DNA from 3 places in the Serratia sp. 121840015-1 genome. Region 2 is predicted to be linked to each of the others. Evidence: predicted binding sites of a transcription regulator. Region 2 holds the regulator's gene; each other region holds the start of a gene.

Region 1 (10,330 bases), on a different contig from region 2:
AAGCCGGATAACAGAATCATTTTAAAGGGTGCAGCTTGCTGCACCCTTCGACATTAAGAAGGTAGAGTTATGAAAGCATTACATTTTGGCGCAGGGAACATCGGCCGCGGTTTTATCGGCAAGCTGCTGGCGGACGCAGGGGTTGAGCTGACCTTCGCCGACGTCAATCAAACGGTGCTGGATTTGCTGAACAGCCGTAAAAGCTACGCGGTGCACGTGGTGGGCGAGCAAGAACGCGTGGAGAACGTCAACAACGTCAGCGCCGTCAACAGCGGCAGCGAGGCGGCGGTGGCGCTGATCGCTGAGGCGGATCTGGTGACCACCGCCGTTGGCCCGCAAATTCTCGGCAAAATCGCCGGCACGATCGCCAAAGGGCTGGTGCTGCGTCATCAGCAGGGCAATGTGCAGCCGCTGAACATCATCGCCTGCGAGAATATGGTGCGCGGCACCAGCCAGCTGAAGCAGCATGTGTTCGCCGCGCTGCCGCAGGATGAGCAGGCATGGGTTGAGCAGCACGTCGGCTTCGTCGATTCGGCGGTCGACCGCATCGTGCCGCCGGCGGACAGCAGCGATCCGCTGGAAGTGACGGTGGAAACCTTCAGCGAATGGATCGTCGATCAGACCCAGTTCAAAGGCCAGCCTCCGGCGATCGCCGGCATGGAGCTGACCGACAACCTGATGGCGTTCGTCGAGCGCAAGCTGTTCACCCTCAATACCGGTCACGCCATCACCGCCTACCTCGGCCAACAGGCCGGGCTGCAAACCATTCGTGACGCCATTCTCGACCCGGCGATCCGCCGCGTGGTGAAAGGGGCGATGGAAGAGAGCGGCGCGGTGCTGATCAAGCGCTACGGCTTCGACGCCGACAAGCACGCCGCCTACATCAACAAAATCCTCGGCCGCTTCGAAAACCCTTATCTGCACGACGACGTCGAGCGCGTGGGCCGCCAGCCGCTGCGCAAACTGAGCGCCGGCGATCGCCTGATCAAACCGCTGCTGGGCACGCTGGAATACGGCCTGCCGCACGCCAACCTGATCCAGGGCATCGCCGCCGCCATGAGCTACCGCAGCGAACAGGATCCGCAGGCGCTGGAGTTGGCGGAATTGCTGAACACGCTCGGGCCGAAAGCCGCGCTGGCGCAAATTTCCGGCCTGCCGGCGGAAAGCGAGGTTGTAGAAGAGGCCGTTGCTGTGTATAACGCCATGCACAAGTAGAATCGTGATGATGAACACCCGAGCGCAGCTTGCTGCGCTCCTGCAACCCGAGTTCGGCATCGACGGCCCTCCCCACGCCTTTCGAAAAGCGACGATGGAAGAAGCACAGGCATTTGAAAACCAGGTTCTGGAAAAGCTGAACGCGGGCAAAACGGTGCGCAGCTTCCTGATCGCGGCGGTAGAGCTGCTGGCGGAAGCGCTCAACGTGCTGGTGGTGCAGGTATTCCGCAAGGATGACTACGCGGTGAAATATGCCGTCGAACCGCTATTGTCCGGCAGCGGCCCGCTCGGGGAGCTGTCGGTGCGCCTGAAGCTGATGTACGGGCTGGGGGTGATCTCCCGCCACGAATATGAAGACGCCGAGCTGCTGATGGCGATGCGCGAAGAGCTGAACCACGACGGCTCGGAATACCGCTTCGTCGACGACGAAATCCTCGGGCCCTTCGGCGAGCTGCACTGCGTGGCCGCGCTGCCGCCGGTGCCGACCTTCCTGCAGCCGGGCGAAGCGGATGAAGCGCTGATCGCCATGCAGCGCCAGCGCTATCAGCAGATGGTGCGCTCCACCATGGTGCTGTCCATTACCGATCTGATCGCCGGTATCGGCGCCAAACAACCTTCCCGACTCTCTCCTCTCGGCCGCGGCTAAGCAAAGGCCGCGCGCCACTCGTCGAACAACAACCACAGCGCGGTGGCGGCCATCAGGCCGGACATCACGCCGTTGAAGGCGCGCAGTTTCCAGGTGACCCGCAGCGCGTTGCGCAACCGGTCGCCCAGCACCGCCCACAGCAGCACGCACGGCAGGTTCAGCAGCGCGAAGCCGGCGATGACCGACAGCGTATGGACAAAGGTGGCGCCTTCGCGCGGGGTGAACAGGATCGCCACGTTGATCACCATCAGCCAGGCCTTGGGGTTGACCGCCTGAAACAGCGCGCCATTGAGCAGGCTCATCGGCTGCGCCTGCTCTTTGGCGTCCGGCGAGGCCGCCTGGAACAGTTTCCATGACAGCCACAGCAGGTAGGCGCAGCCGATCACCGCCAGCGGGAGGCGGATGACGCCGGCCCAGCTCAGCGCCAGCGCCAGCAGTGGAATAATGATCGCCAGCTGCACCGCACAGCCGACGCAGATGCCAAGCAGCATCGGCAGGGTGCGGCGCAGGCCGAAGTTGACGCCCGACGAGGCCAGCAGCAGGTTGTTGGGGCCGGGGGTAATCGACATGACGGTGACGTAGCTGACAAAGGCGGAGTCCAGCATGACAGGTTCCTTGAAAATGGCGGTAATCACGAGAGGATCAGCATAATCGCTGCGATGGGATGGTGACAGAACCACAAATCGGATATTGTCATGGTTACAGTTGTGCAAAATGTAAACTGTACCCATTGTCTGGAGAGAAACTGTGACCCTGCTCGATGAAACCCCGGATACCCGTTACCTGCAGCTGGCGGATACGCTGGCCGAGGCCATTCGCCGCGGCACGCTGCGGCCCGGCGACCGCCTGCCGTCGGTACGGCGCTGTGCGCAAACCCATCGCGTCAGCATCAATACGGTAGTGTCGGCTTACCGCACGCTGGAGGATCGCGGGCTGATCGAAGCGCGGCCGCAGTCGGGGTTTTATGTTCGCAGCACGCTGCCGGCGCTGAAGATGGCCTCGGCGCCCAGCGGGCGCATTGAACCGCCGGCGGACGACGTGCTGGCGCTGATCGACACCGTGTTTGCCGCCCAGCAAAACCCGGCTTTCACCAACATTGCGCTGGCCTGCCCGCAGACCAGCGATTTTTATCCCGGCGGCAAGCTGGGGCGCATGTTGTCCTCTCAGCTGCGCCGCCAGCCGGATCTGATCGGGCAGTACCCGTTGCCGCCCGGCAGCCTGCGGCTGCGTCAGCAGATCGCCCGCCGCTCGATGACGCTGGGCATGCTGCTGGAGCCGGGCGACGTGGTGCTGACCCACGGCTGCATGGAAGCGCTGCAGCTGGCGCTGCGCGTCACCACCAAACCGGGCGACTGCGTCGGGCTGGAGTCGCCAACCTATTTCTATCTGCTGCCGCTGCTGGCCAGCCTGGGGCTGAAAGCGCTGGAAATCCCCACCGATCCGCAGCTGGGGCTGTCGCTGGACGCGCTGGAACTGCTATTGAACGAGAAACGGCTGAACGCGGTGATCGCCATGCCGACGGTGCAAAACCCGCTGGGCTGCACTATGCCGCTGGCGGCGAAAAAGCGGCTGGCGCGGCTGATGAACGATCATCAGGTGCCGTTGATTGAAGACGGGCTGTATGCCGAGATCCAGTTCGGCGGCGCGTTGTCGCCGGCGGTGAAGGCGTTCGATCGCGACGGCTGGGTGCTGTTTTGCTCCAGCTTTACCAAAACGCTGGCGCCGGACTTTCGCGTCGGCTGGATCTGCGGCGGCCGTTTCCACGAGGCGTTGCGCAAGCTGAAGGCGGTGTCATCGATGTCCGAGTCGCAGCTGCTGTCGGAAACGCTGGCGACCTTCCTGGAGAGCGGCGGCTACGATCACCATTTGCGCAACCTGCGCAAGCGTTATGCGGCGCAGGTGGACGAGGCGCGGGCGCTGATCGCCCGGCATTTCCCGCGTGGCACGCTGGCCACGCAGCCGGCGGGCGGATTCGTGTTTTGGGTCGAATTTCCCCCCGGCGTGGACAGCGTGGCACTGTTCCATCAGCTGTTGGAGGAGCAGATTTGTTTGACGCCGGGCACCCTGTATTCCCCGAGCGGGCGCTACCGCAACGCGCTGCGGCTCTCCTGCTGCTACCCGTTCAACGCGCGCTACACCCAGGCGTTGGCCCGGCTCGGCGCCAGGGCCTGCGAGATGAGCGGCCTGCCGCCCGGCATTGCGCAGGACGGGTAACGGCGCGCGCCTTTTGCTACAATGCCGGTATCATTGATTAGCGTGCCATTTTGGGCACAACGGGCCAGAGACCATGAAAGAGAAAGAAAAGGCAGAGATCAAGCGCCTGAGCGACCTGCTGGACGCCTTGAACCACAAAGACGCCACCGTGATCCAACAGGGCAACCCTGAGTTGATCGCGCAGCACACCAAAGAGAAAGAGAAACTGGCGACGGAGATCGAACGCCTGAAAAACGTGCGCGGCGAGAAGCTGAGCGCCGAAGCGCAGAAGCTGAGCAAGCTGCCGTTCAGCCGCGAGATCACCAAGAAAGAGCAGGCCGATATGGGTGCGCTGAAGAAAAGCGCGCGCGGGCTGATCGTGGTGCACCCGATGACCGCGCTGGGCCGCGAGATGGGCCTGAAAGCGGTCACCGGTTACGCCAAGAAAGCGTTCTGAACCCCCGGGCATCAGACCTTGGTGGTGAAATACGCCTTGGTCTGATAGGGCACGGTGACCGTGTCCTGGCCCCGCAGTTCCTCTTCTTCCGCCACCAGCTGGCGCAACTGCTCGATAACCTGCTCCTGTTGCGGCTGCGGCAGCGCGGCGATAAAGCTGGTTGAACGCACCCGGTTGTAGATCACGTCCTCCACCGCGCCGCGGTGACCCAGCATAAACACCTGCTCCTGCAGCGGTTCAAAGCCTTTGAACGGGAAGAATTTGCGCCATTCGCCGGTATAGAAACGCGGCGCATCGCCTTCGTGGCTATCGACGATCTGATTCAATTTACGCACCCAACCGACGCGCGCATCGCGCATGTTCCACACCAGACCGAGTTTGCCGCCGGGCTTGAGGATGCGCTGGATTTCCGCCAGCGCCTGCGGCGTGGCGAACCAGTGGAAGGATTGGGCGCAGACCACCGCATCGACGGACTCGTCCGGCAACGGGATCGCCTCGGCGGTGCCCGCCAGCGTTTTCACCTGCGGCAGCGCCGCCGACAGTTTTTCCAGCATTTGCGGCACCGGTTCGACGGCGATCACCTGCGCGCCGGTTTCCAGCAGGCGCGGGGTAAACTTGCCGGTACCGGCGCCGAGATCGATGACCGTCATGCCGGCGTGCAGGCCGATAGTTTCACGCAGCCAGACGGCGATTTCCGGCGGGTAATCCGGCCGGCCTTTCACATAGCGATCGGCGTTGGCCTGATAGCCTTCGGCGGCGGCGTGATGAATCGAATGGATCGGGGTGGTCATTACCTGGCTCCTGGCTGAAAAAACGTGCGGCTACAGTATAGGCGGAAGAATAGGGTTAACGCGGCATTCGGCGCACGTTTTTCATCTTTTCCGCCCGCGATTTCAACGGCCGAGCAGGCGGCGGTTGAAGTCCTCGAGGCGCCCTTCGGCAAGCCGCGTGAGCATGGTCTTGCTCCAGCTGGCGGAGAGGCCGGCCACCGCCAACAGGCGGCGATACTGTTCCGCGTCGAACGGCATGTGCCAGGCGATGGCGATGGCTTCGGCGACCGACACGTCGCTGTTGCGCGCCGCCAGCTCCAGCGGACGATCGCCGCTGACCGCGCCCGGCGACACCACCCGATACAGCCAGCCGCAGCGGCCGCTTTGCTGCATCAGCACCGAAATGTCCTCGATGGCGAAGTGATAATTGAGCTTGAAGCACGGTGAGCGCGGCTGGGTGACCTGGATCAGCGCTTCGCCCCAGCGGAAGATGTCGCCCATAAACACATTGTGTTCGGTCAGCCCTTCGGTGGAGATATTCTCGCCGAAGGCCGGGGCGCAAAACTGCTCGGCCTGCGTCGGAAACTGCTCGCGCCAGTGGGCGTAATGCTCGCGCGGGTAGTGGCACAGCGCGCGATCCGGCCCGCCGTGGTAGCTTTTTTCCGCCTGTTCGTCGCCTTCCAGGCCGAGCGGCGTGAGCCGGATGGCGCCATCCACCTGGCGTTTGGCGATGGCGCTGGGGCGTCCGCCTTCGTAGGGTTGAATATTGCCGATGTAAACGTCTGGGTGATGCATGTGCGCCTCCGTGTCTCGCGTCGAAGGCTCAGCATAGCCTGAGTTACGCCGGGGGGACATAACAACCCGCCCGAAAATCCTCGGGCGGGCGGCAGGGCATCAGAAGGTGGTCCAGTTCTCTTCCGCTGCGGCGTTGGCGGCCGCGGGTTTTACCGTCGGCGCTTTCGGCGCGGCGGCTTTCACGGCGGCGGGTTCGGTCTGCTCCGCCAAACGGAACACCGAGACGCTTTGCAGCAGCATGTCGGCCTGTTCTTCCAGCGAATCGGCGGCGGCGGCGGACTCTTCCACCAGCGCGGCGTTCTGCTGGGTGGTGTGGTCCATCTCGACGATCGCCTGGCCAATCTGGGCGATGCCGCGCGTCTGCTCATCGGAGGCGGCGGCGATTTCAGCCATGATGTCGCGCACGTGGGTGACCGAGCGGACGATCTGTTCCATGGTGTTGCCGGTGCTTTCCACCAGTTCGGTGCCGGTTTTCACCCGGCTGACCGATTCGGCGATCAGCCCTTCGATCTCCTTGGCCGCCTGGGCGCTGCGGCTCGCCAGGCTGCGCACTTCGCTGGCAACCACCGAGAAGCCCCGGCCCTGTTCGCCGGCGCGCGCCGCTTCGACCGCGGCGTTGAGCGCCAGGATGTTGGTCTGGAAGGCAATGCCGTTGATCAGGGTGGTAATTTCGGCGATACGCTGCGAACTGCTGGAGATATCGCGCATGGTGCTGACCACGTTTTCCACCAGCTTGCCGCCCTGCTGCGCGGTCTGCGAGGCATCGGTGGCCAGCTGATTGGCGTGATGGGCGTTGTCGGCGTTCTGTTTCACCGTGGCGGTCAGCTGTTCCATGCTGGCGGCGGTTTCCTCGACCGCCGCCGCCTGCTGCTCGGTGCGGGAAGAGAGATCGGTGTTGCCGGCGGCGATTTCCGCAGAGGCGGTAGAAACCTGGCTGACCCCCATCTGGATCTTCTCAATCATGGTGCGCAGGTTTTGGCTCATGGCCGCCACCGCGTTCAGCAGCTGCCCCAGCTCGTCGCGGCGGGTGCTGGTCTGCGCCTGGCGCAGGTCACCGCCGGCGATGCGTTCCGCCATCGCCAGCGTACTGTGCAGCGGACGGGTGATCTGCAGCGTGATGCGCCAGGCGATAAGCACCCCGGCGATGATGGCGATCAGGGTGGTGATGCCCATTTGCAGCTGCGCCAGATTGATGTTGTTGCGCGTCTGCACCAGCTCGTCCTGCATAAAGGCGTTGACCAGCATGCCGATCGCTTGCGCGCGTTCGCCGAGCTGCCGGCTGATCTGCTGCTCGTGCTCATAGGCCGGCAGGTAAGCCGCGATGCGGTTTTTGTAATCGTCCAGGGCGGCCAGCAGCGGCTGCAGCTGCGGGCGCTGCGCGTCGCTCACCCTGCGGCTCAGGGCGTTGGCCGCGTCGCGCGCGTCGTCAATGGCCGCCATCAGCGGGGCTTCGGTTTCCTTGTTCAGGCTCAGCAGCAGGCCGCGCGCGCCGTAGCGCACCTGGGTCAGCTTCTGGTTCAGCTGGATGAAGGCCAGCTGCAGATCGCCGTTGGTCAGCTGGCGTTCCACCTGGCTCAGGCTGGCCTGCACTTCCGACATGTTCCAGCTCTGGCGCACCGCGTCTTTCGCCGTGACCGCCTGCTCAAAGACTTTTTGCTGCTGTTGATATTCCCCGATCAGCGTCACCAGACGCTGCAGATCCTTGCGGCTTTGGGCGTCCCAGTCCAGCGCCTGCCCCTGGTCTATCAGTTTGACGGCGTTCTCAATATTGGCGCGGTTGTTCTGAATGTACTCCGGCCGGTAGGTCTGGCCGTACATGGCGCGATTGTATTTGGCCTGGTTGATCTCCTCGTTCAGCCGGTTGCTGAAGTCGATGCGATCGGCGCGGGATTCGATGATGTGCAGATATTGCGCCCCGGTGCCGGCGATGACGACCGCCAACAGCAGCAACAGCGCGAAGCCGAGACCGAGCTTTTTACCTACGGTGAGATGAGTGAACTTTCCTGCCAATGCTTGCAATGCCGCCATAGCGTTTTTCCTTCTCCGGGCGAACGTCAATTGAACAAACCATCGGCAAGAAGTGGTCAAACTTTAGCGGATTTCAGGCAAAAAAATACCCGCCGGTGGCGGGCATCTTCATCAACGGGGGCGAATTACTTCTTCGCGGCGAAGCGTGCGGCGGCTTCATCCCAGTTGACCACGTTCCAGAACGCCTTGATGTAGTCAGGGCGTTTGTTCTGATATTTCAGGTAGTAAGCGTGTTCCCACACGTCCAGACCGATGATTGGGAAACCGGAAGCGCCGGCGACGGCTTCGCCCATCAGCGGGCTGTCCTGGTTAGCGGTAGACACCACGGCCAGTTTGCCGTCTTTCAGCACCAGCCAGGCCCAACCGGAACCGAAGCGGGTGGCTGCGGCTTTCTCGAACTCTTCCTGGAATTTCTCAACGCTGCCGAAATCGCGCTCGATGGCCGCTTTCAGATCGCCGCCCAGCGTGGTGCCGGTTTTCAGGTTTTTCCAGAAGAAGCTGTGGTTGGCGTGGCCGCCGGCGTTATTGCGCATGAAGGTGCGTTTGTCGGCAGGCACCTTATCCAGATCCTGGATCAGCTCTTCAACGCTGTATTTGGCCAGCTCTGGGTAGGCTTCCAGCACGGTGTTGGCGTTGTTGACGTAGGTCTGGTGGTGTTTGGTGTGATGGATTTCCATCGTCTGCTTGTCGAAATGCGGTTCCAGTGCGTCGTAAGCGTACGGCAGGGATGGCAGTGAATAACTCATAATCATCATCTCCAGTGGTGTATGGGCGGCGCAAAGGGCGAGCACCGCGTAAGCAGTCGGATCATTATAGTTAATTAAATGATATTGAAAATGATTATCAATGCCCTGTGAACTGTGTGGTTAATGAGCAAATCGCTGCGCTAACATACTGATAGAAGAGGGCGGCGGATGGCCGCCTCAAGCCGTCGATCCGGCGCGTGGGTTACTCTCTATACTGTAGGGAGCACCCACGCCGAAATGTATCGAAATGTGCCAATGCGTTCACTGAATGAGCACGAGTGTGTAACAACCACAAGCACGCTGTGGTAATATGGCCGGCGTTCGTAGCAAGCATAACAACAGTGACATTCGCGTTTGCCGCGCTAGCGGGGCAGGCGCATTTGAACAATGTGACAATCGAGAGTGAAAGGAGACCCCCATGCAGGTCAGCAGAAGGCAGTTCTTTAAGATCTGCGCTGGCGGTATGGCAGGAACGACGGTGGCCGCGCTGGGCTTTGCCCCCGAAGTGGCGTTGGCGGAAACCCGGCAGTACAAACTGCTGCGCGCCCGCGAGACCCGTAATACCTGTACGTATTGTTCCGTCGGCTGTGGGCTGTTGATGTACAGCCTTGGTGATGGCGCCAAGAACGCCAAAGAAAGCATTTTCCATATCGAAGGGGATCCGGATCATCCGGTAAACCGCGGCGCGCTTTGCCCGAAAGGCGCCGGCCTGGTTGACTTCATCCACAGCGAAAGCCGCCTCAAGTACCCGGAATATCGGGCGCCAGGGTCGGACAAATGGCAACGCATCAGCTGGGACGACGCCTTTACCCGCATCGCCAAGCTGGTGAAAGAAGACCGCGACGCCAACTTCATCAAAACCAACGACCAGGGCGTTACCGTCAACCGTTGGCTGACCACCGGCATGCTGTGCGCCTCGGCCGCCAGCAACGAAACCGGTTTTCTGTCGCAAAAATTTAGTCGCGCTCTCGGCATGCTTGCCGTAGACAACCAGGCGCGTGTCTGACACGGACCAACGGTAGCAAGTCTTGCTCCAACATTTGGTCGCGGTGCGATGACCAACCACTGGGTTGATATCAAGAACGCGAATTTGATTATCGTCATGGGCGGTAATGCGGCGGAAGCGCATCCGGTGGGGTTCCGCTGGGCGATGGAAGCCAAAATACACAACAATGCCAAGCTGATCGTGATCGATCCGCGCTTTACCCGAACCGCATCGGTGGCGGACTTTTACACGCCGATCCGCTCCGGGACCGACATCGCTTTCCTGTCGGGCGTGTTGCTGTATCTGATGACCAACAACAAGTTCAACCGCGAATACGTCGAGGCCTACACCAACGCCAGCCTGCTGGTGCGGGAAGACTTTGCCTTCGAAGACGGCTTGTTCAGCGGCTACGACGCGGAAAATCGCAAGTACGACAAAACCACCTGGAACTACCAGTTCGACGAGAACGGCTTCGCCAAGCGCGACGTCACGCTG
Region 2 (10,330 bases):
TGAAACGCTGCAGCGTGGGTTGATTGAAGCCGGCACGCGCAAACCGGATCTGATCATTCTTGATTTGGGTTTGCCGGACGGCGACGGGCTGAGCTACATCCGCGATTTGCGGCAGTGGAGCGCCATTCCGGTGATCGTGCTGTCGGCGCGCAACGCCGAAGAGGACAAAATCGCCGCGCTGGACGCCGGCGCCGACGACTACCTCAGCAAACCGTTCGGCATCGGCGAGCTGCTGGCGCGGGTGCGGGTCGCGCTGCGTCGCCACTCCGCCAGCCAACAGGAAAGCCCGCTGATAAGCTTTTCGGAAATCACCGTCGATCTGGTGAATCGCCGGGTGCTGCGCAACGACGAAGATCTGCATCTGACGCCGATCGAGTTTCGCCTGTTGGCGGAGCTGCTGGCCAACGCCGGCAAAGTGATCACCCAACGCCAGCTGTTGAGCCACGTCTGGGGGCCGAACTACGTGGAGCACAGCCACTATCTGCGCATCTACATGGGCCACCTGCGGCAGAAGCTCGAAGCCGATCCGGCCCGGCCCAAACACCTGCTGACCGAAACCGGCGTCGGCTATCGCTTCATGCCTTAACCTCGGCGGGCGCGGTTTGCCGCGCCTTTACGCCGCCGGCCCCTTCTTCAATCCGACCATAAATTCCTTAAACGCCTCGCGCAGCGGAGCGAACACCGGGTGTTTGCGGTTTTCGATCATCACTTCGGAGAACAGCTTCAAGCCTACGGCGAAGGCCGCGCTCTGCTCGGGGCCGAAGTTCAGATCGTCACGCGCCCGGATGCGCTCGACGATATCGAGAATATCGTCGTGGTTGGTCACTTCAAAACTCAGCGGCGCTTTCTCGACGGGATTGCCCTGGCGATCGCTCAGGGCTTCAACGGTAATAGTAAAACGGTGGCCGGGCATCAGTTCTTCTCCTGCTGCGTGGGTTGAATATGCATTTCGCTTTCGATCGCCGCCACGGCGGTCAGCAACGCGGCGTTGATGCGCTCCACCTGCTGCGGCGTGAGATCGGCGCGCATCACGTTGCCGCGCAGCAGGCTGCGCAGGCGGTTCATGGCGTCGTAGATGCCTTCCGCCAGGTTGCCGTGCCGATAATGCTCGCGGCCGGCACCCGCCAGGCGCGCCAGAATGACGTCAACCACCTGTTGATGCTTTTGCAGCTCGCCCTCGCCCGCGGCGGTGATGCGATAGCTTTTGCGGCCGTTGCCGGTGGTGAGCGGCTCAAGGAAATCCTGCTCTTCCAGCAGCGTCAGCGTGGGGTAAATCACCCCCGGGCTCGGCACGTACAGGCCGGATGAGGCCTCCTCAATCGCCTTGATCAGCTCATAGCCGTGGCTGGGCTTGCGCGCCACCAGCGCCAGCAGCACCAGACGCAGATCGCCGTGCTCGAACAGACGGTGACGCCCGCCCCGGCCGCCGCGCCCACCCCGGCCGTGCTCTTCGCCGTCGCCGCCGAAGTGATGGCGCCCGCCGCGATGACGGCGACCCTCTTCGCATTCATGATGGTGGTGGTGATGCCGGTGTAAACCTAATCGATGAAACATAGCGTGATACCTCGCTTTAACGGTGAACATCAATACGAGATTGTTTAGATATATCTAAACAGCGTCGATAAGGCTAATCTAGATCGATATATCTAAATGCGCAAGCCTGCGCCGATAAAAAGATATATCTAAATTGCAGGCATAAAAAAAGCGCTGTAAAAACAGCGCTTTTTATCAATCAAGAAAAGCGATTACTTGGCGGAAGCCAGCACTTCGCTGACGATCTCGACCGCTTCGTGCTCGATCTTCTCGCGGTGTTCCGCCCCGAGGAAGCTCTCGCAGTAGATCTTGTATGCGTCTTCGGTACCGGAAGGACGGGCCGCGAACCAGCCGTTGTCGGTCATCACTTTCAGGCCGCCAATCGACGCGCCGTTGCCCGGTGCCGCAGTCAGACGGGCGGTGATCGGGTCGCCCGCCAGGGTATTGGCCTTGACCATCTCCGGCGACAGCTTGGACAGCGCCGCTTTTTGCGCCGCAGTCGCCGGTGCCTGGATGCGGTTGTAGCTTGGCGCACCGAAGCGTTTGGCCAGATCGTCATAGTGATGCTGCGGGTTTTCACCGGTTACCGCGGTGATTTCAGCCGCCAGCAGGCACATGATGATACCGTCTTTGTCCGTCGACCACGGTTTGCCGTTGAAGCGCAGGAACGAGGCCCCGGCGCTCTCTTCGCCGCCGAAGCCCAGGCTGCCGTCGAACAGGCCGTCCACGAACCACTTGAAGCCGACCGGCACTTCCACCAGCTTGCGGCCCAGGTCAGCCACCACGCGGTCGATCATCGCGCTGGACACCAGCGTTTTACCTACCGCCACATCGGCGCCCCACTGTGGGCGATGCTGGAACAGGTAGTTGATGGCTACCGCCAGATAATGGTTCGGGTTCATCAGGCCTTTCGGCGTGACGATGCCATGGCGGTCGTAATCCGGATCGTTGGCGAACGCCAGATCGAATTTGTCGCGCAGCGCCAGCAGGCCGGCCATCGCCGACTCGGACGAGCAGTCCATGCGGATGATGCCGTCGTGGTCCAAGTGCATAAAGCGGAAAGTCTGATCGATGGAATCGTTCACCAGCGTCAGATCCAGCTTGTAGTGCTCCGCCACGCGCTGCCAATAGGCGATGCCGGAACCGCCAAGCGGATCCACGCCCAGTTTCAGGCCGGCGCGTTGGATGGCCGGCATGTCGACCACCTCAACCAGGCCTTCGACATAAGGCTGCACCAGGTCTTTGGCATGCAGGTGGCCGCTGTTCCAGGCCTTGTCCAGCGACTGGCGCTGAACGCCTTTCAACTGTTGCGCCAGCAGTTCGTTGGCGCGCTTTTCAATCACCGACGTCAGGTTGGTGTCGGCCGGGCCGCCGTTCGGCGGGTTGTACTTGATGCCGCCGTCTTCCGGTGGGTTATGGGACGGCGTAATGACGATGCCGTCGGCCTGCGCGCCGCCGCGGCGGTTGTGGCACAGAATGGCGTGCGATACCGCCGGCGTTGGCGTGAAGCCGTTGTTTTCCTGCACGATCACATCGACGCCGTTGGCGGTCAGCACTTCCAGCACGGAAATGAAGGCCGGCTCGGACAGCGCATGGGTGTCTTTGCCCACGTAGCACGGGCCGGTGGTGCCCTGCTGATGACGAACTTCGGCGATCGCCTGAGCGATGGCGAGGATGTGCGCTTCGTTGAAGCTGTGGCGCTGTGCGCTGCCGCGGTGGCCGGAGGTGCCAAACTTCACCGCATGTGCGGGATTGCCGGCTTCCGGTTGCAGCACATAGTACTGCGACGTCAGCTGGGCTACGTTGATCAGATCGCTTTGGCGGGCGGGCTGCCCGGCACGTGGATTATTCGCCATCGACATATCTCCCTCATCCCTGTCGGTGACCGGGCAAATACGTCGCGCACGGCCATCATGACGGGCTGTTCGCTAAATTAGACGGTACCGCAAACTTTCTCGATCAGTTCCGCCGGGAACTGCATGGCCTGCATGATGTGTTCAATCATGCTGCGTTTGCGGCCGGTATTGGTATTGGTGATCACCCAGTAAGGGGTGCCCGGTACATGCTTCGGCTTGGTATGCGTGCCGTTGGCCAGCAAGGTCTGCTGATCGCCGGCGAAATAGGTGCGGGTACGGCCGGTCAACGCCTCGGTGGCGGCGGCGAAACCGGCGGCATCGAGGGTATACAGGGTGGACAGCACCAGCATGAAACGGTTGACCGCTTTGTTCTGCTCGGCATATTCATCCGACAACAGCAGCTCGCGCATGGCGCGCACGCGATCGCGCGGACGCTGCGCCGGCGCCGTTTTTTCCAGCTCGACGGACTGCGGCGCACTGGCGGCAGGCAACGCGCGCACCGGTTGCCCGGCGGTGAATTTCAACATGCGGCGTAAAATATCGGACGCGCTTTCACCGATGTGTTGCGTGTGGCTGGCAATATAACGGTAAAGCTCTTCGTCGACTTCAATAGTTTTCATCTTTATCCAATACTGTTTTTTCTACTTAGAACCTGAAGCCAGATCCTGCATTCAAGCCATGGGATTATAAGGTTAAAAGCGCTGGGGCGAACACAACAATGTGCCTCCGGACGGAAAATGCAGACTAATACCTATAGCCGGCACTGCCAAGCCCGCGCCGCGAAAATTCCGCATGATTCATCGTGCGATTCAATCATGATACCCTAATCTGAATCTCTCTCAGTATGAACTTCGCCATGAAATTACATTATCAACTGCTGGCCGCCGAGTCAGACGCGCTGCCGGTGCTGCTGATCCACGGGCTGTTCGGCAATCTGGACAACCTGGGCGTGCTGGCGCGCGATCTGCATAAACAGCACACGGTGATCAAGGTCGATCTGCGCAACCACGGCCTCTCCCCGCGCGCCGACGACATGAACTACGCCGCCATGGCGCAGGATCTGCTGGCGCTGCTCGACGAACTGCAGCTGGAGAAAGCGATCGTCATCGGCCATTCGATGGGCGGCAAAGCGGCGATGGCGCTGACCGCCATCGCGCCCGAGCGCGTCGCCAGGCTGATCGTCATCGACGTCGCGCCGGTGAATTACCAGACCCGCCGCCACGACGAGATCTTCGCCGCGCTGAAGGCCGTCAGCGCCGCCGGCATCACCCAGCGCCAGGCGGCTGCCCAGCTGATGCGCGACTACCTGCAGGAAGAAGGCGTGATCCAGTTCCTGCTGAAGTCCTTCCACAACGGCGAATGGCGCTTCAACCTGCCGGTGCTGATCGAACGCTACGAAGACATCACCGGCTGGCAGGAAGTCCCGGCCTGGCCGCATCCGACCCTGTTCATTCGCGGCGGCCTGTCGCCGTACGTGCAGGACAGCTACCGTGCGGCCATCGCCCGCCAGTTCCCGCAGGCCCGCGCGCACGTCGTCGCCGGCACCGGCCATTGGGTGCACGCCGAAAAACCGGAAGCGGTGCTGCGCACCATTCACCGTTTCCTCGACGAAGCCTGAAAAACGCACTCACCTGGCGAAAAAACGCGCTAAAGATAACGGCTTAGCGCGTTTAGCCCGCAGTTAGGCATTGTCGTCGCTCCATCTGCTGGGGTAATATGGCGCGCTATAATTTTGCCACCGCGCCAGCGCGTTCGCGAACGCCGGTTCGGGGGTGAATTTGGGTTAGGGTTTATTGGCCCGAAGTGTGTTAACCGATGCCTCCGGAAGCGTGCGAGCGCTTTTTGATGCAAACTCCCTTGCAGTACCGCTACCTATGGCAAAAGAACAAACGGATCGCACGACGCTGGATCTGTTCGCAGATGAACGCCGTCCGGGGCGCCCGAAAACCAACCCGCTTTCCCGCGATGAACAGCTTAGAATCAATAAGCGCAATCAGCTACGGCGCGATAAAGTGCGTGGATTGCGGCGCGTAGAGCTGAAAATCAACGCGGATGCGGTGGACGCCCTGAACAAACTGGCGGAACAGCGCAACATCAGCCGCAGCGAACTCATCGAGCAGATGCTGTTGGCACAACTGGCGGAAGAACAGCCGGAACATTGATCTCTTCGGCCGCACGCGCGGCGCGGCGTTAAGGACAACGCCGGATCGACCACGCTTTTCTTCATTCTCCGGCATCGCATAAATGCGATAAAACCCCGGCGCCACTTTCTGGCATGATACGCATTTACCGGTAAGAGACTGCGCCTGTCGGCGCCCGCCCCGGAGGCGAAAGGCTCTTGCCATGGCATCATTTTAATCGGCGTCAGCGGCGGCAGTGCCGGCGTCGAGTAATGCAATTACTTGAATTTAAAGGTTATACGCGATATGGCTACTGTAGGCATTTTCTTTGGCAGCGACACTGGCAATACCGAAAACATTGCCAAAATGATCCAGAAAATTCTCCAGAAACAGTTTGGCGACGACGTCTCTGAAGTGCATGACATCGCTAAAAGCAGCAAAGAAGACCTGGAAGGGTTCGATATCCTGCTGCTGGGTATCCCGACCTGGTACTACGGTGAAGCGCAGTGTGACTGGGATGATTTCTTCCCGACGCTGGAAGAAGTCGACTTCAACGGCAAACTGGTGGCGCTGTTCGGCTGCGGCGACCAGGAAGACTACGCGGAATACTTCTGTGACGCGATGGGCACCATCCGCGACATCATCGAACCGCGTGGCGCGGCCATCGTGGGCCACTGGCCGACCAAAGGCTACCACTTCGAGGCCTCCAAAGGCCTGGCGGACGACAGCCACTTCATCGGTCTGGCGATCGACGAAGACCGTCAGCCTGAGCTGACCAACGAGCGCGTGGACGCCTGGGTCAAACAAATCGTCGAAGAGCTGAGCCTGGCCGATATCGTCGGCTAAGCCCCGGCACTGGCGAAAGGTTGAACAAAGGCCCTGTAAAGTGCATAGTGTGCCCACAGGGCCGTCATCGGCAGCAGGGATTGCTGCGATAGAAGCTACAGATTTGTAACTTCCCACCCCGTCACGGTAGACTGAGATATCGGTTTATCCCATCCATCAAGGCGTTGCATGCAAAACATGCAATAGTGCAATTATATCTTTGTTAACAACCGGCGGTTTCCATTTAGTACAACCGGTTCTATAATGAGACGCATTAACTCTTTGTGCCGACCGATGCCACAGGCGAGTACGCCTCAACTTGATTAGCATAGTAACAGGACTGAATTCGCATGACCGACAACAACATCGCATTGAAGAAGGCCGGCTTAAAAGTCACGCTTCCGCGACTCAAAATCCTGGAAGTACTGCAAAATCCGGAATGCCATCACGTCAGTGCGGAAGATTTGTACAAAAAACTGATTGATATGGGCGAAGAGATCGGGCTGGCAACGGTTTATCGCGTACTGAACCAGTTTGACGATGCGGGCATTGTGACACGTCACAATTTCGAAGGCGGCAAGTCCGTGTTCGAGCTGACCCAACAGCATCACCACGATCACCTGATTTGCCTGGACTGCGGCAAAGTGATCGAATTCAGCGACGAATCCATCGAAGTGCGGCAGCGTGACATCGCCAAGCAGCACGGCATCAAGCTCACCAACCACAGCCTGTACCTGTACGGCCACTGTGAAACCGGTGACTGTCGCGAAGACGAAACGCTGCACGACAAGAAATAAGCCTGACCGGCTATGAAAAACCGCCTCACACCGAGGCGGTTTTTTTATGCCTGCCGTGCAAAGGGCAAAAAAATCCCCGGACAAGCCGGGGGAAAATCATGTCATGAAATATCACAATTGCAGCGGCACTGCTACTCCACGTACTACTCTCACTACAACGTCCGCCCTACGCCGACACGCGCGGGCGAACGCATTCCCCCTTCGTTATACGGCCGCCGCCAGGGCAGCAGGCCGTTGCACCGGGCTTAGACCTTCTCGGCGCGGCTGTAGCGCTTGCCGTCCGGGCTAACCGAACGCACCTGCACCTCACCGGACACCGCAGGCTTGGCCTTGGCGTCATAGCGCTGCCACTGCTTGCCGCCGTCGGTGGAGTACTCGATGCCCAATCCCGGCAGCGCGATATTCGCCTCCAGCTTGCCGCCCGCTACGCGTGCGCCCGGCACCGGCAGACGGTAAGCGACGCCACCTTTGTCCAGCTTGGCCAGTTCACGCTGCCCCAGGATATTGGCGAAGCGCAGCCAGTCTTTCTCCAGCGTCTTGGTATCGACAAAGTGGGTTTCCCCGCCTTTGTATTCGCGGCCGGCGCGATAGTCCTGCTCCCAACCGGCGCGGTGCCAGGCGCGTTCAGCCACCGACAGCGCGCGTGGGAAGATCATGTATTCCATCTGCGGATCGGTGCGCTGGGTTTCGCTCCACAGCTGAGCGGACAGCCCGTAGGCGCCCGGCCACGGCTTGTCGCTCTTGGCGTTGAAGTGGTTGCCGTCGCGGTCGACCGAAGTTTCCGCGTTCTGCGGCATGTTGTCCGGCGCGAAGCTGAACACCTTGCGCTCGTCGCTGAAGCGGGTACCCCAGTAGTAACCGCGCTCGTCCGGGTTCACCTCGTAAGGGAAGTCCATGTAGACGTAGTCCGGGTTGGAAACCACCACTTCATACCCTTTGTTGGCCCAGTCGTTGACGCTATCGAAACCGCCCCAGTACAGGGTATCCCAGAAGTTGACGCCCACGCGCGAGGTGGCGAACGCCTTCGCGTTCTCGGCGTCTTTCAGGCCATCCTGCCAGGCCTGCATTCTGTCGATGCCGTGCGCCTTCACCAGCTTGCTGACCTCTTGGCCGAAGTAGCTCGGCAGATGCTCCATGTCGGCCACCTTGCCTTCTTTGATCATCGTCTGGCACACCTGCGACTTGGCCCACGGCTTGTCTTCGTTGCTCTGATCGATGATGCCTTTGCCCGGCTCCGGTTTCGCCTTGTCGGTGTAGCCGGCGCCCAGGCGAATGTTTTTCGCTTCGTCGCCGCCGAAGTGCCAGGTCTTGATCGGCTGGCCGGCCTCTTTATGCATCTGGGCGATCTCGCCGATCACCTTGTCGACAAAACGCTGGGAAGAATCCAGGCACGGGTTCAGGTAGCTCTGGCGGTTAAAGAACTGCACGGAGGTGGTGTTGGAGGTATCGGTCGGATCCACCAGGCGGAATTCGTTGGCCTCTTGCTCTTTCCCGGCGGCATGCAGCTTTTTATAGCGCGCTTCCATCGAGACCACCGCGGCGCGGGCGTGTGCCGGCATGTCGATCTCCGGGATCACTTCAATCTGGCGTGCCTGGGCGTATTTGATGATGTCGATATAGTCCTGACGGCTGAAGAAGCCGCCGTAGACGTCCGGCCCCTGGCCGTACTGCGGCAGCAGACAGGTGGTTTCGCTCAGATCGTGGCAGCGCTGGCCGCCGACCTCCGTCAGCTCAGGCAAACCGGGGATCTCGATGCGCCAGCCTTCGTCATCGCTCAGGTGGAAGTGGAATTTGTTGAGCTTGTAGGCCGCCATCTGATCCAGCAGGCGCAGCACCGCGTCCTTCTTATGGAAGTTGCGCGCTACGTCGAGGAAAATGCCGCGATACTGGAAGCGTGGCGCATCGCTGGCGTCCAGCGTGGCGATCTTGCCGCTGCCGTCGCTCGGCACTAACGACAGGATCGACTGCAGCCCGTAGAACACCCCGGCCTGATCGAAGCCGATCACCCGCGCCTCTTTCTTGCCGATTTTCAGCTCATAGGCGCCCGGCACCGCCATCGCGCCTTTAAACTTGCCCGGCTGGATGTCGGTCTTGATCGGATAGCCGTTGGCCTGAACCGGCACACCCAGCAGCGCGAAGCGCTGGTTGACGACGTCTGCCGCCGGCTTGACCAGCGTGCTCAGATCCGGCGATACCCCTTTGCGCAAATCGACGTCCTGCGCGTGAACCTTCACCTGCATCGGCGTCGGCACGATCTGGCCGCGCAGCGCGCCGGCAGGCAGCGTCTGCAGATCGGCATTGCTGACAAAGCGCGAAGCCGGCGTCATCAGAATGTTTTTGTCGTCCTTGGTGCGCTTCCACTGGTCGCCGGTGAACGGCGCCACAAACTGGTCCAGGTTTTCGGTGTCGGTATTCGCCAGCATTTTCGGCTTGGCGTCGCCGGACGTGGCATACCAGCGCGGCAGGAAGTCGTTTCTGAACAGCTGCCAATATTCGGCGACCACCGGGATTTCCACCGCCTTACCGGCCGGGAAGCCGCTGAATTTGGCGGTCGGCTCCAGCTTGTACAGATCGCCGGTGAGGTGAGCAATCTTGAACTGGTCGTTGTCTACCCGCAGGGTCTGGCGCGGGCTGTGGAAATAGATGACCCAGTCTTTACCGTCGATCGCCTGGCCGTCGTTGCTGAGGGTGAACAACACCCGGTTGCATGAGGCCCAGTCGGCGCCCAGCGCCGCGCAATCCACGCCGTTTTCGCCGGCGCGGTTATCCAGCATTTTTACGTTCAGCTTCAGCTGGCTCAGCTGATCCACCAGCTGTTGATCGGCCATGGCGTTTCCCATGCTGCCCAGAAATCCCATCGTTGCCGTCAACGCGGCTAATGCGCTCAGTTTGAATGCGTTCATGTTCTTGTCCTTCTTAATTATTGTTATCGCGAATTTCTTGCCACAGCTTGCCGCACTTGGCGTCGTAGGCCTGACCGTTACCGCTGTGCACCGCCATAATGCAGTTCTGATAATCCATCACCCGCACCGTTTCCTGCGCGGCGAACTGCTGGTGCTGCTTCTCTTGTTTCAGCACGTTCAGCACCGCCTTACAGGGTTGCAGACGCTCCGGCGAACCTTCGGCGGTGTTGATGCAGGCGCTGTAAGCCTGCTTCAATTTGGCGTCTTCCGGCGGTGCGGCGGGTTGCGCACAGGCG
Region 3 (10,330 bases), on a different contig from region 2:
GAACATCTTCGTGCCGATCATCCCGGCGATCGTCGCGTCCGGCCTGTTGATGGGGCTGCTCGGCATGGTGAAAACCTATGGCTGGGCCGATGCCAACAGCGCGCTGTTCATCATGCTGGATATGTTCAGCTCGGCGGCGTTCATTATCCTGCCGATTCTGATCGGCTTCACCGCCGCACGCGAATTCGGTGGCAACCCCTACCTGGGCGCCACGCTCGGCGGCATTCTGACGCATCCGGCGCTGACCAACGCCTGGGGCGTCGCCGGAGGGTTCCACACCATGAACTTCTTCGGTCTGGACATCGCCATGATCGGCTATCAGGGCACCGTGTTCCCGGTGCTGCTGACGGTGTGGTTCATGAGCGTGCTGGAAAAGCGGCTGCGCAAGGTGATCCCCAACGCGCTCGATCTGATCCTGACGCCGTTCCTGACGGTGGTCATCTCAGGCTTTGTCGCCCTGCTGTTTATCGGCCCCGCCGGCCGGGCGCTGGGCGACGGCATCTCCTTCGTGCTCAGCACGCTGATTGCCCATGCGGGGTGGTTCGCCGGGCTGCTGTTCGGCGGCCTCTATTCCGCTATCGTCATCACCGGCATTCACCACAGTTTTCATGCGGTAGAGGCCGGGCTGCTCGGCAACCCCAATATCGGCGTCAACTTCCTGCTGCCGATCTGGTCGATGGCCAACATCGCTCAGGGCGGCGCCTGCCTGGCGGTGTATTTCAAAACCCGCGACGCCAAAATCAAAGCCATCGCGGTGCCTTCGGCCTTTTCCGCCATGCTCGGCATCACCGAGGCGGCGCTGTTCGGCATCAACCTGCGCTTCGTGAAGCCTTTCCTGGCGGCGCTGGCGGGCGGCGCGCTCGGCGGCGCCTGGGTGGTGGCCAACCATGTTGGCATGAACGCGGTCGGACTGACGGCGATCCCCGGCATGGCGATCGTGCAGGCCAGTTCGCTGGTCAGCTATATCATCGGCCTGGCAATCGCTTTTGGCAGCGCCTTCGTGCTCTCCCTGCTGCTGAAATACAACACGGACGCGCAATGATGGAAGAACTCAGCTTAATCAAACAGGCACTGCAGGCGGTCATGAACGGCCAGCCACTCGCGCTGCGCGATCCGCACCGCCCGGCCTGGCATCTGGCGCCCAGCGTTGGCTTGCTGAACGATCCCAACGGCTTTATCCAGCACAACGGCGTTTATCACCTGTTCTATCAGTGGAATCCGCTGGGCTGCGATCATCGCAACAAGTGCTGGGGACACTGGCAGTCGATCGATTTAGTGCATTGGGAACATCAGCCGCTCGCCCTGGCACCGGGCGCCTGTTACGACAGCCACGGCTGTTACTCCGGCTCGGCGGTGGTGGCGGAAGACAAAATCACGCTGATCTATACCGGCAATGTGAAATTCCCCGACGGCTCACGCACCGCTTACCAATGCCTGGCTCAGGCAAGCGATCGGGGCGAATACCGCAAACTCGGGCCGGTGCTGCCGCTGCCGGAGGGCTACAGCGGCCACGTACGCGACCCGAAAGTGTGGCGTCATCAGGATGCCTGGTACATGGTGCTCGGCGCGCGTGACTTGCAGGATCGCGGCAAGGTGTTGCTGCTGCGTTCCAGCGATCTGCGCGACTGGCAAGCGCTGGGAGAGATCGCCGGTTCCGGCCTGAACGACCTGGGCGAATTCGGCTACATGTGGGAATGCCCGGATCTGTTCTCGCTGGACGGCGGCGACGTATTGATCTGCTGCCCGCAGGGGCTGGCGCCGCAGCCGGAACGCTATCTCAACCGTTATCAGGCCGGCTATCTGCTCGGCAAGCTGGATTACCGGCAGGCAGCCTTCAGCCACGGCGAATTTCACGAGCTGGACGCCGGCTTCGAGTTCTACGCGCCCCAGACAACGCTGGCGGAAGATGGCCGCCGCCTGCTGTTCGCCTGGATGGGCGTGCCCGAGCAAGATGAAGAAGCCCATCCGACGCGCCGTTATGGCTGGATCCATACCATGACCTGCCCACGCGAGCTGTCGCTGCGGCATGGCCGCCTCCACCAGCGCCCGGCGCGCGAGTTGCAACAGCTGCGCGGCGAGCGAGAAGACTGGCGAGGCCGCGCCGATGACGCCCCCGCCTATGCGCTGGGCGCCGCGGAGCTGCAGCTGACGCCGCAGGGCGCGTTCAGCGCCGCCTTTGGCGACGCGATGACACTGAGCTGGGACGGCGAGCGGCTGCAGCTGACGCGCGCCTCTCTGGACGACGGCCGGCCGGAGCACCGTTACTGGCGCGGCCCGGTCACGCATCTGCAGCTGCTGTTCGATCGCTCCAGCGTGGAAATCTTCATCAACCACGGCGAGGCGGTGATGAGCGCGCGCTACTTCCCGGCAGGTGAACCGCAACTGCGGCTGAACGGGAGCGCAGCGCTGGCGTTGGAATACTGGCCGCTGACGCCATGCATGCTAGAATGACGCATCCTCCGATGACTTCAGATGGCGTCAGTGAAAAAAAATAAACGCATTACCATCAGTGACATCGCCACGCTGGCCGGGGTGTCGAAATCGACCGCCAGCCTGGTGCTGAACGGCCGCAGCAAGGAATACCGGGTGTCCGACGACACCCGCGATCGCATTCTGGCGCTGGCGCACGAACACCATTATCAGCCCAGCATCCACGCCCGCTCTTTGCGCTCCAACCGCAGCCACACGCTGGGGCTGGTGGTACCGGAGATGACCAACTACGGCTTTGCGGTGATCTCGCGCGAGCTGGAAACGCTGTGCCGCGAAGCCGGTCTGCAGCTGTTGATCGCCTGCACAGATGAAAACCCGGCGCAGGAGATGATGGCGGTGAACAGTCTGGTGCAGCGGCAGGTCGACGGCCTGATCGTCGCCTCTAGCCAGCTGAACGACGCGGAATACCAGAAGATCAACGTCGCGCTGCCGGTGGTGCAGATGGATCGCCTGATCGCCGGTTCCGAACTGCCGCTGGTGATCACCGACTCGGTTAATGCGACCGCCGAGCTGGTGGAAAAGATCGCGCGCCAACATCCGGATGAGATCTATTTTCTCGGCGGGCAGCCGCGCATTTCACCGACCCGCGATCGGCTGGCCGGCTTCCAGCTTGGCCTGGAGCGCGCCGGCGTAACGTGCAAACCGGAATGGATCATCAACGGCAGTTACCACCCCAGCTCGGGTTACGAGATGTTCGCTCAGCTGTGCGCACAGCTGGGGCGTCCGCCCAAAGCGCTGTTCACCGCCGCCTGTGGCCTGCTGGAAGGGGTGTTGCGTTATCTGACGCAGCATCAGCTGATGGAGAGCGACATCCACCTGTGCAGCTTCGACGATCACTACCTGTTCGATTGCATGACGCTGAAGATAGACACGGTCGCGCAAGACTGCCGGGCGCTGGCGCAGCATAGCTTCGACCAGGTTACTGCGCTCATCGACGAGCGGCCGCTGGAACAGCATGCGCTTTATCTGCCGGGTCGCATCCACTGGCGCCATGCCGGTTCCCGGGCGTTGTTGGCCGGGGAGTGATATTTTTGAATCAATAAAAAAGGGCGCCTGAGCGCCCTTTATCGTTTTGCTGCCGCTACTTGGCGGCGCCTTCCATGCCCACCAGCCCCACTTTCAGGTAGCCGGCTTTACGCAGGGTGTCCATCACGCTCATCAGCGTTTCATAGTCCACGCTCTTGTCCGCCTGGAAGAAGATGGTGGTTTCTTTGTTCGCCTGAGTGCGTTGATCCAGCACCGAAGTCAGCTGATCGGCATTCACCGGCTGATCGCCAACGTAGAGCTGCTTGTCGGCCTTCACCGACAGGAACACCGGTTTTTCCGGCCGCGGCTGCGGTTTGGCGGAAGAAGCCGGTAGATCGACGCGAATATCTACCGTTGCCAACGGCGCGGCCACCATAAAGATGATCAACAGCACCAACATGACGTCGATAAACGGCGTCACGTTGATTTCATGCAGTTCGCCGCTGTCGTCCAGATCTTCATTTAAGCGCATCGCCATGACTCACCCCGCCCGCAGTTGGTGTGCGTGCTGTGAGCGCTTGGCTTCCGCCGTCGCGGCCAGATCCAGATCGCGGCCCTGCAGCAGCAAGACCTGCGCCGCCACGTCGCCCACCTGGGCGCGATGGCCGCTGATGACGCGGGCGAAGATGTTGTAGATAACGACGGCAGGGATCGCCGCCACCAGGCCCATCGCGGTCGCCAGCAGCGCCTCTGCGATGCCCGGCGCCACGACCGCCAGGTTGGTAGTCTGCGAATGGGCGATGCCGATGAAGCTGTTCATGATGCCCCAGACGGTGCCGAACAGGCCGACGAACGGCGAGATGGCGCCGATGGTGGCCAGGAAGCCGTTGCCGCGGCCCATGTTGCGGCTGTAGGCCGCCACGCGGCGTTCGAGGCGGAAACCGGTACGTTCTTTGATGCCGTTGTTGTCATTGGATTCCGCAGACAACTCCAGCTCATTTTGCGCATCGTTCAGCAAGACAGCACTGACGCTCTCCGGGGAGAAGTTTTGCGCCAGCTCGGAAGCCTCATCCAGCGAGCGCGCTTCGGCCAGCGCCAGCTGCTCGCGGCGCAGACGGCGCTTGGCGCGCAGCAGTTCGCTGCCTTTGGCGAACAGAATGGTCCAAGTCACGATAGACGCCAGCACCAGGCCGATCATCACCGCTTTCACCACCGCGTCGGCGTGCTGGTACATGCCCCAAATGGACAGGTCCATGCCGCGGGTTTCCGGTGGCTGGATCGTCGGTGCCGGGTTCACCGGCGTGATGCTTTCCGGCGCGGCGGCTGCAGGTGCCGGCGCGGTGGTCGGCGCAACGCTTTCGGTAACGGCCGGATTGGCCGCCGGCGCTGCCTGCGCGCTGCCGGCCAGCCCCACGACCAGCACCATAGAAGCCATCAGGCTGCGGCCAAAGACCTTGCCCCACTGCGCCCGGCCCTGGCCGAACGATCCTTGATTTAAATTCTTGCCAGCCGTTTTCACGCTGTGCCTCCACCCATTACCGATCAAAATTAAGGAATAATTCAGCGTGCGATCATATCAAACCAACCGGGGATTGATAGTAGTTCTCATTATTATTTACCAAATAAACGAGAAAATTTTAGCCAACCCTGCGGCAAAGCGCCAATCCGCGCCCGTTCACCGCTAAACGCCCCTTTTATGGGGTTATTTCGTTACTTTTCTCCCACAACGACGCAACAAGGCCACGCTGCCGAACGGCGTCTTGACCGAGGAATGGGCTTCTCTCTCGCACCACGGCAGAAGGATGAGGCGAGAAAGGCGCGCCCGGCAGCCAATTATAGCCGTTTCTGTATCTGGAAGTTAAAACGTCTGGATGGCTATATTAACTCATGCTAACGTAAGGGCTATCGCAAACGGGCACGTGCAGAGCAACCAGAGGTGAGCCAGGTACCATGACGTCAAAACACATCGAAACCACGCTGATCGGCGCCGGCCGCGGCAAACGCTACACCCAGGGCTCCGTCAATCCCGTTACGCAACGCGCCTCTTCCTTGGTCTTCGACTCCGTCGCCGCCAAAAAGCACGCCACTGCGCAACGCGCCCATGGCGAGCTGTTTTACGGCCGACGCGGCACGCTGACCCACTTCGCCCTGCAGGATGCAATGGTGGAACTGGAGGGCGGCGCCGGCTGCGTGCTGTACCCCTGCGGCGCAGCGGCGGTGGCCAATGCGATCCTGTCATTCGTCGGCGCCGGCGATCACCTGCTGGTCACGGGTTCGGCGTACGAACCGACCCAGGATTTCTGCACCCACATCCTCGGCCGCATGAACGTCAGCACCACCTATTTCGATCCGCTGATCGGCGCCGACATCGCCACGCTGATCCAACCCAATACCCGCGTGGTGTTCCTGGAATCCCCCGGCTCCATCACCCTGGAAGTGCAGGATATTCCGGCGATGGTGCAGGCCATTCGCGCCGTGGCGCCGGAGGTGGTGATCATGATCGACAATACCTGGGCGGCAGGCGTGCTGTTCAAGGCGTTGGATTTCGACATCGACATTTCCATTCAGGCCGGCACCAAATACCTGATCGGCCATTCCGATTACATGCTCGGCACCGCCGTCGCCAACGCGCGCTGTTGGGATCGGCTGCGCGAGTACTCCTACCTGATGGGGCAAATGGTGGATGCCGACACCGCCTACATGGCGAGCCGCGGCCTGCGCACCCTGAGCGTGCGCCTGAAGCAGCACGAACGCAGCAGCATCGAAGTCGCCCACTGGCTGGCGGCACGGCCGGAAGTGGCGACGGTCAATCACCCGGCCCTGCCCAGCTGCAAGGGCCACGAGTTCTACCGCCGCGACTTCAGCGGCTGCAACGGGCTGTTCTCCTTCGTGCTGAAAGAGCGGTTGGACGATGCGCAGTTGGCCACCTACCTGGACAACTTCAGCCACTTCAGCATGGCCTACTCCTGGGGCGGCTTCGAGTCGCTGATCCTGGCCAATCAGCCGGAAGAACTGGAAGCGATCCGTCCGGCAGGCGGCGTCGATTTTTCCGGCACGCTGGTGCGTTTGCATATCGGCCTGGAGAACGTCGAAGACCTGATCGCCGATCTGGCGGCCGGTTTCGATCGCCTCAACGGCGTGCGCTAAGGCGGATTCCGCTAATTTTCTTCGTCTCGTTTAATGTCGGCTTAAGCTATTAGCGGTACACTATCCGGGTAACTGTCAGATACGGTAACCGCCGCACCCTGGAGAACGTGACCCCGGGCGCAACCGGCATGCAACAGGACATAAAATGGATGTATTACGAGAGATTATTCATGCGCTTTGGCAGCAGGACTTTATTGCCCTCGCCGATCCAAGCGTAATTTGGGTGGTTTACGCCGTACTTTTCACCACTCTGTTTTTGGAAAACGGACTGCTGCCCGCCTCCTTCCTCCCCGGCGACAGCCTGCTGCTGCTGTCGGGTGCGCTGATCGCCAAAGGCGTGATGGGCTTTGCCCCCACCCTGCTGATTCTGACCGCCGCCGCCGGCCTCGGCTGCTGGCTGAGCTATATTCAGGGCCGCTGGCTGGGCCACACCAGCCTGGTGAAAGGCTGGCTGCTGCAGTTGCCTGCGCAATACCACCAGCGCGCGCATAGCCTGTTCAACCGCCACGGGCTGACGGCGCTGCTGATCGGCCGCTTCCTCGGCTTCGTGCGCACGCTGCTGCCGACCATGGCCGGCATTTCCGGGCTCAACAGCTCACGCTTCCAGGTGTTCAACTGGCTGAGCGCGGCGATCTGGGTTTGCGCGCTGGTGGGGCTCGGCTACGCTTTCAGCCAAATCCCGCTGGTGAAGCGCTACGAAAGCCAGGTGATGACCGGCCTGATGCTGCTGCCGCTGCTGCTGCTGTTCGTCGGCCTGCTGGGCGCCATGCTGGTCATTTGGCGTAAAAAGCGCGCCTCCTCCTGAGCCCGGCGCGCTACAGCGCCTTCTCGACCAACGCCAGACTGGCGGGCAACTTGCTCACCAGCGTATCCACCGCCAGCCGCACCTTCAGCGGCAGGTGAGGCGTGTGCGGCCACACCGCATGCGCTTCAAAGGCGGCGCCCGGCCGGTCGCGCAGCAAGCGCACCAGCGCCCCGCTCAACAGCTGCTCACGCACCAGCCAGCACGGCAGCCAGGCAATGCCGAACCCCGCCGTCGCCGCATCCGCAATCGCCTGCAGATCGTCCATTTGCAGCCGGTTAGTCGGCATCACTTCCTGCGGCTTGCCGTCGCTATCCAATACCAACCAGCTGCGCCGCGCACCGGCGCGCATATAAGTCACCGCCTCATGCTGCGCCAGCTGTTCGATGCTGTGCGGCTCGCCGCACCGCTGCAGATAGGCCGGCGAGGCGCACAGCGTCATGCGATGATCGCCGATGCGGCGCGCCACCAGCCCGCCGCTGTTGGCCAGCGTGCCGTTGCGGATCGCCATGTCGAAGCCGTCCTCAATCAGATCCACCACCCGATCGTTGAACGACAGCTCCAGCTCCAGGCCCGGGTGCTCGCGCGTCAGCTCGGTCAACAGCGGCGCAATGCACATGCGGCCAAACAGCACCGGCATCGATACCCGCAGCCGGCCGCTGACCTGTCGCTTGCCCGACTCCAGCAGCGTTTCCGCACTGCGGATCTCCTCCAGCGCTCGCAGGCAGCGCTCATAGAATAACGCGCCGTCGTCGGTCAGGCTCTGGCTGCGGGTAGTGCGATGAAACAGCCGCACGCCCAGCCGCTGTTCCAGCCGGGCGATGGTTTTCCCCACCGCCGAACGCGACAGGTGCAGCCGGCTGGCCGCCAACGCAAAACTGCCCGCCTCCACGGCGGTGACGAATACCGAAATGCCGCTCAATCGATCGCTCATGATTTGTCGCCCTGAAAGAAACAATCTTCGGAAATCTTATCGCCACTGGCGAACCTCCATCAACGATATTATCGACCGGTCGTTAATCGCTGACTTTGGAGAACATCATGACCGACACGATGCAACACTGGACGATGGACGCCCTGGGGCGTGAACACCTGCGGTTGACCGCCGACGCGATCCCGCAGCCGGGGCCACACGAAATCAGAGTGAAAGTGAAAGCGGTAGCGCTCAACTACCGCGACAAGCTGATGATCGAAAACGGCATGGGGCTGACGCTGCCGCAGCCGTTCACCCCCGCCTCGGACATGGCCGGCGAGGTCGACGCTATCGGCCCCGGCGTCAGCCGTTTCCAACCCGGCGCCAGGGTCATCTCCACCTTCAGCCCCGGCTGGCTCGACGGCCGGCAAAAACCGTACGGCAATGCGCGCCAGGTGCCTTACCACACCCTCGGCGGCTTCTATCAGGGCGTGCTGGCGGAATATGTGATTTTGCATGAGGACTGGCTGGTGGCGGCGCCGGCGTCGCTGGACGACGTGCAGGCCAGCACCCTGCCGTGCGCCGGGCTAACCGCCTGGTTTGCGCTGGTGGAGCAAGGCAAGCTGCATGCCGGCGAGACGGTGCTGGTGCAAGGCACCGGCGGGGTGGCGCTGTTCGCGCTGCAGATCGCCAAAGCGCACGGCGCCGAGGTGTATGTGACCTCCGGCAGCGATGAAAAGCTGGCGCGTGCTCAGGCGCTGGGCGCCAGTCACGGCATCAACCGGCTGAACGGCGATTGGGTGGAAGCAATTTATGCGCTGACGCAGGATCGCGGCATCGACCATGTGATCGACACCGTCGGCGGCCCAAATCTGGGCAACTCGGTACGCGCCGTGGCGGTGGGCGGCCGCATCTCGGTGATCGGCGTGCTGGCGGGCGCCGAGATTTCCGCCCCCGCCGGCCTGCTGCTGCTGAAATCGGCGGAGATCCAGGGCATCGGCGTCGGCCACCGCCGCGCGCTGGAAGATCTGGTGCGCGCCGTGGACGCCGTCAACCTGCAGCCGGTGATCGACCAGGTCTACCGTTTCGATCAGCTGCCGCAGGCGTTGGATCACCTCGATCGCGGGCCGTTCGGCAAGATCGTCCTGACCCCGTAAACGCGGTTCAGCCCTCCAGCAGCAGCGGGTTGGCGTCGCGCAGACGGGCGATTTCATCGCTCGGCGTCATGCCGAACAGGCGCTTGAATTCACGGCTGAACTGCGACGCGCTCTCGTAGCCGACGCGGATCGCCGCCGTGCTGGCCTTCAGGCCGTCATGCACCATCAACAGGCGCGCCTTATGCAGCCGGTACGACTTCACGTATTGCAGCGGCGAGGTGTTGGTCACCGCCTTGAAGTTGTGGTGGAACGCCGAGACGCTCATGTTGACCTCACTGGCCAACTGTTCGACGTTGAGGTTGTCGGCATATTGATTTTCTATGCGCCGCAGCGCCTTGGCGATCTGGCTGAAGTGGGTATGGCGGTTGACCAGCTCCTGCAGCGACGCGCCGCAGGTGCCGCGCAGCACGTAGTAGAGGATTTCGCGCACGATCTGCGGCCCCAGCACCCGGGCATCGAGCGGCTTGGCCATCACGTCCAGCAGGCGTTCGGTGGCGCACAGCAGCTCTTCCGTCAGCTCGGCCAGGTTCACCCCGTTGCTCTCCGCCCGCGGTTGCATCAGGTAGTCGTCATCGCCGATGTCGATCAGCAAGTCCTGCAGCATTTGGGTATCGATATTGACCGCCAACCCAACCAGCGGCAGTTCCGGGCTGGCGAAGGTTTCGCACTCGAACGGCAGCGGCACCGTCATCAGCAGGTAGTTGCGCGGATCGTACTGGAACATCTTGTTGCCGCAATAGCCCACCTTGTGCCCCTGAAAGACAATCACGATCCCCGGCTCGTACATCACCGGTTGGCGCGGGCTGTGGCGATCGACATACAGGATCTTTACCCGCGGCACCGGTGACGGCGTGT

The links. The regulator Fur, encoded in region 2, represses iron uptake genes when iron is present. The targets are predictions, from matches to a motif close to ATAATAATGAGAACNACTATCAA.
Region 1: a site for Fur is predicted at 8,929-8,951, ahead of sodA (superoxide dismutase [Mn]). Genes of this name have one in related genera too.
Region 3: a site for Fur is predicted at 5,049-5,071, ahead of exbB (tol-pal system-associated acyl-CoA thioesterase). Genes of this name have one in related genera too.

The regions. Positions count from the first base shown of each region.
Region 1 is NZ_JBSEYF010000006.1:86,326-96,655, forward strand. Features, by position in the region: gene ACUXAC_RS22045 (PTS mannitol transporter subunit IICBA) at 1-11, shown strand, start outside; gene ACUXAC_RS22050 (mannitol-1-phosphate 5-dehydrogenase) at 70-1,215, shown strand; gene ACUXAC_RS22055 (MltR family transcriptional regulator) at 1,310-1,861, shown strand; gene ACUXAC_RS22060 (LysE family translocator) at 1,858-2,466, opposite strand; gene ACUXAC_RS22065 (aminotransferase-like domain-containing protein) at 2,609-4,075, shown strand; gene ACUXAC_RS22070 (YibL family ribosome-associated protein) at 4,149-4,511, shown strand; gene ACUXAC_RS22075 (class I SAM-dependent methyltransferase) at 4,523-5,302, opposite strand; gene yiiM (6-hydroxyaminopurine reductase) at 5,405-6,076, opposite strand; gene ACUXAC_RS22085 (methyl-accepting chemotaxis protein) at 6,176-8,104, opposite strand; gene sodA (superoxide dismutase [Mn]) at 8,230-8,850, opposite strand; gene fdnG (formate dehydrogenase-N subunit alpha) at 9,269-10,330, shown strand, end outside.
Region 2 is NZ_JBSEYF010000003.1:363,635-373,964, reverse strand. Features, by position in the region: gene kdpE (two-component system response regulator KdpE) at 1-586, shown strand, start outside; gene ACUXAC_RS18035 (DUF3861 domain-containing protein) at 614-913, opposite strand; gene ACUXAC_RS18030 (PadR family transcriptional regulator) at 913-1,554, opposite strand; gene pgm (phosphoglucomutase (alpha-D-glucose-1,6-bisphosphate-dependent)) at 1,746-3,389, opposite strand; gene seqA (replication initiation negative regulator SeqA) at 3,467-4,009, opposite strand; gene ybfF (esterase) at 4,234-5,007, shown strand; gene ybfE (LexA regulated protein) at 5,264-5,551, shown strand; gene fldA (flavodoxin FldA) at 5,816-6,355, shown strand; gene fur (ferric iron uptake transcriptional regulator) at 6,685-7,131, shown strand; gene ACUXAC_RS17995 (beta-N-acetylhexosaminidase) at 7,377-10,034, opposite strand; gene chiQ (ChiQ/YbfN family lipoprotein) at 10,048-10,330, opposite strand, start outside.
Region 3 is NZ_JBSEYF010000004.1:289,766-300,095, reverse strand. Features, by position in the region: gene ACUXAC_RS19595 (sucrose-specific PTS transporter subunit IIBC) at 1-1,042, shown strand, start outside; gene ACUXAC_RS19590 (sucrose-6-phosphate hydrolase) at 1,042-2,451, shown strand; gene ACUXAC_RS19585 (substrate-binding domain-containing protein) at 2,473-3,516, shown strand; gene exbD (TonB system transport protein ExbD) at 3,572-3,994, opposite strand; gene exbB (tol-pal system-associated acyl-CoA thioesterase) at 3,998-4,975, opposite strand; gene metC (cystathionine beta-lyase) at 5,407-6,603, shown strand; gene ACUXAC_RS19565 (DedA family protein) at 6,749-7,408, shown strand; gene ACUXAC_RS19560 (LysR family transcriptional regulator) at 7,419-8,339, opposite strand; gene ACUXAC_RS19555 (zinc-dependent alcohol dehydrogenase family protein) at 8,447-9,475, shown strand; gene ACUXAC_RS19550 (AraC family transcriptional regulator) at 9,483-10,330, opposite strand, start outside.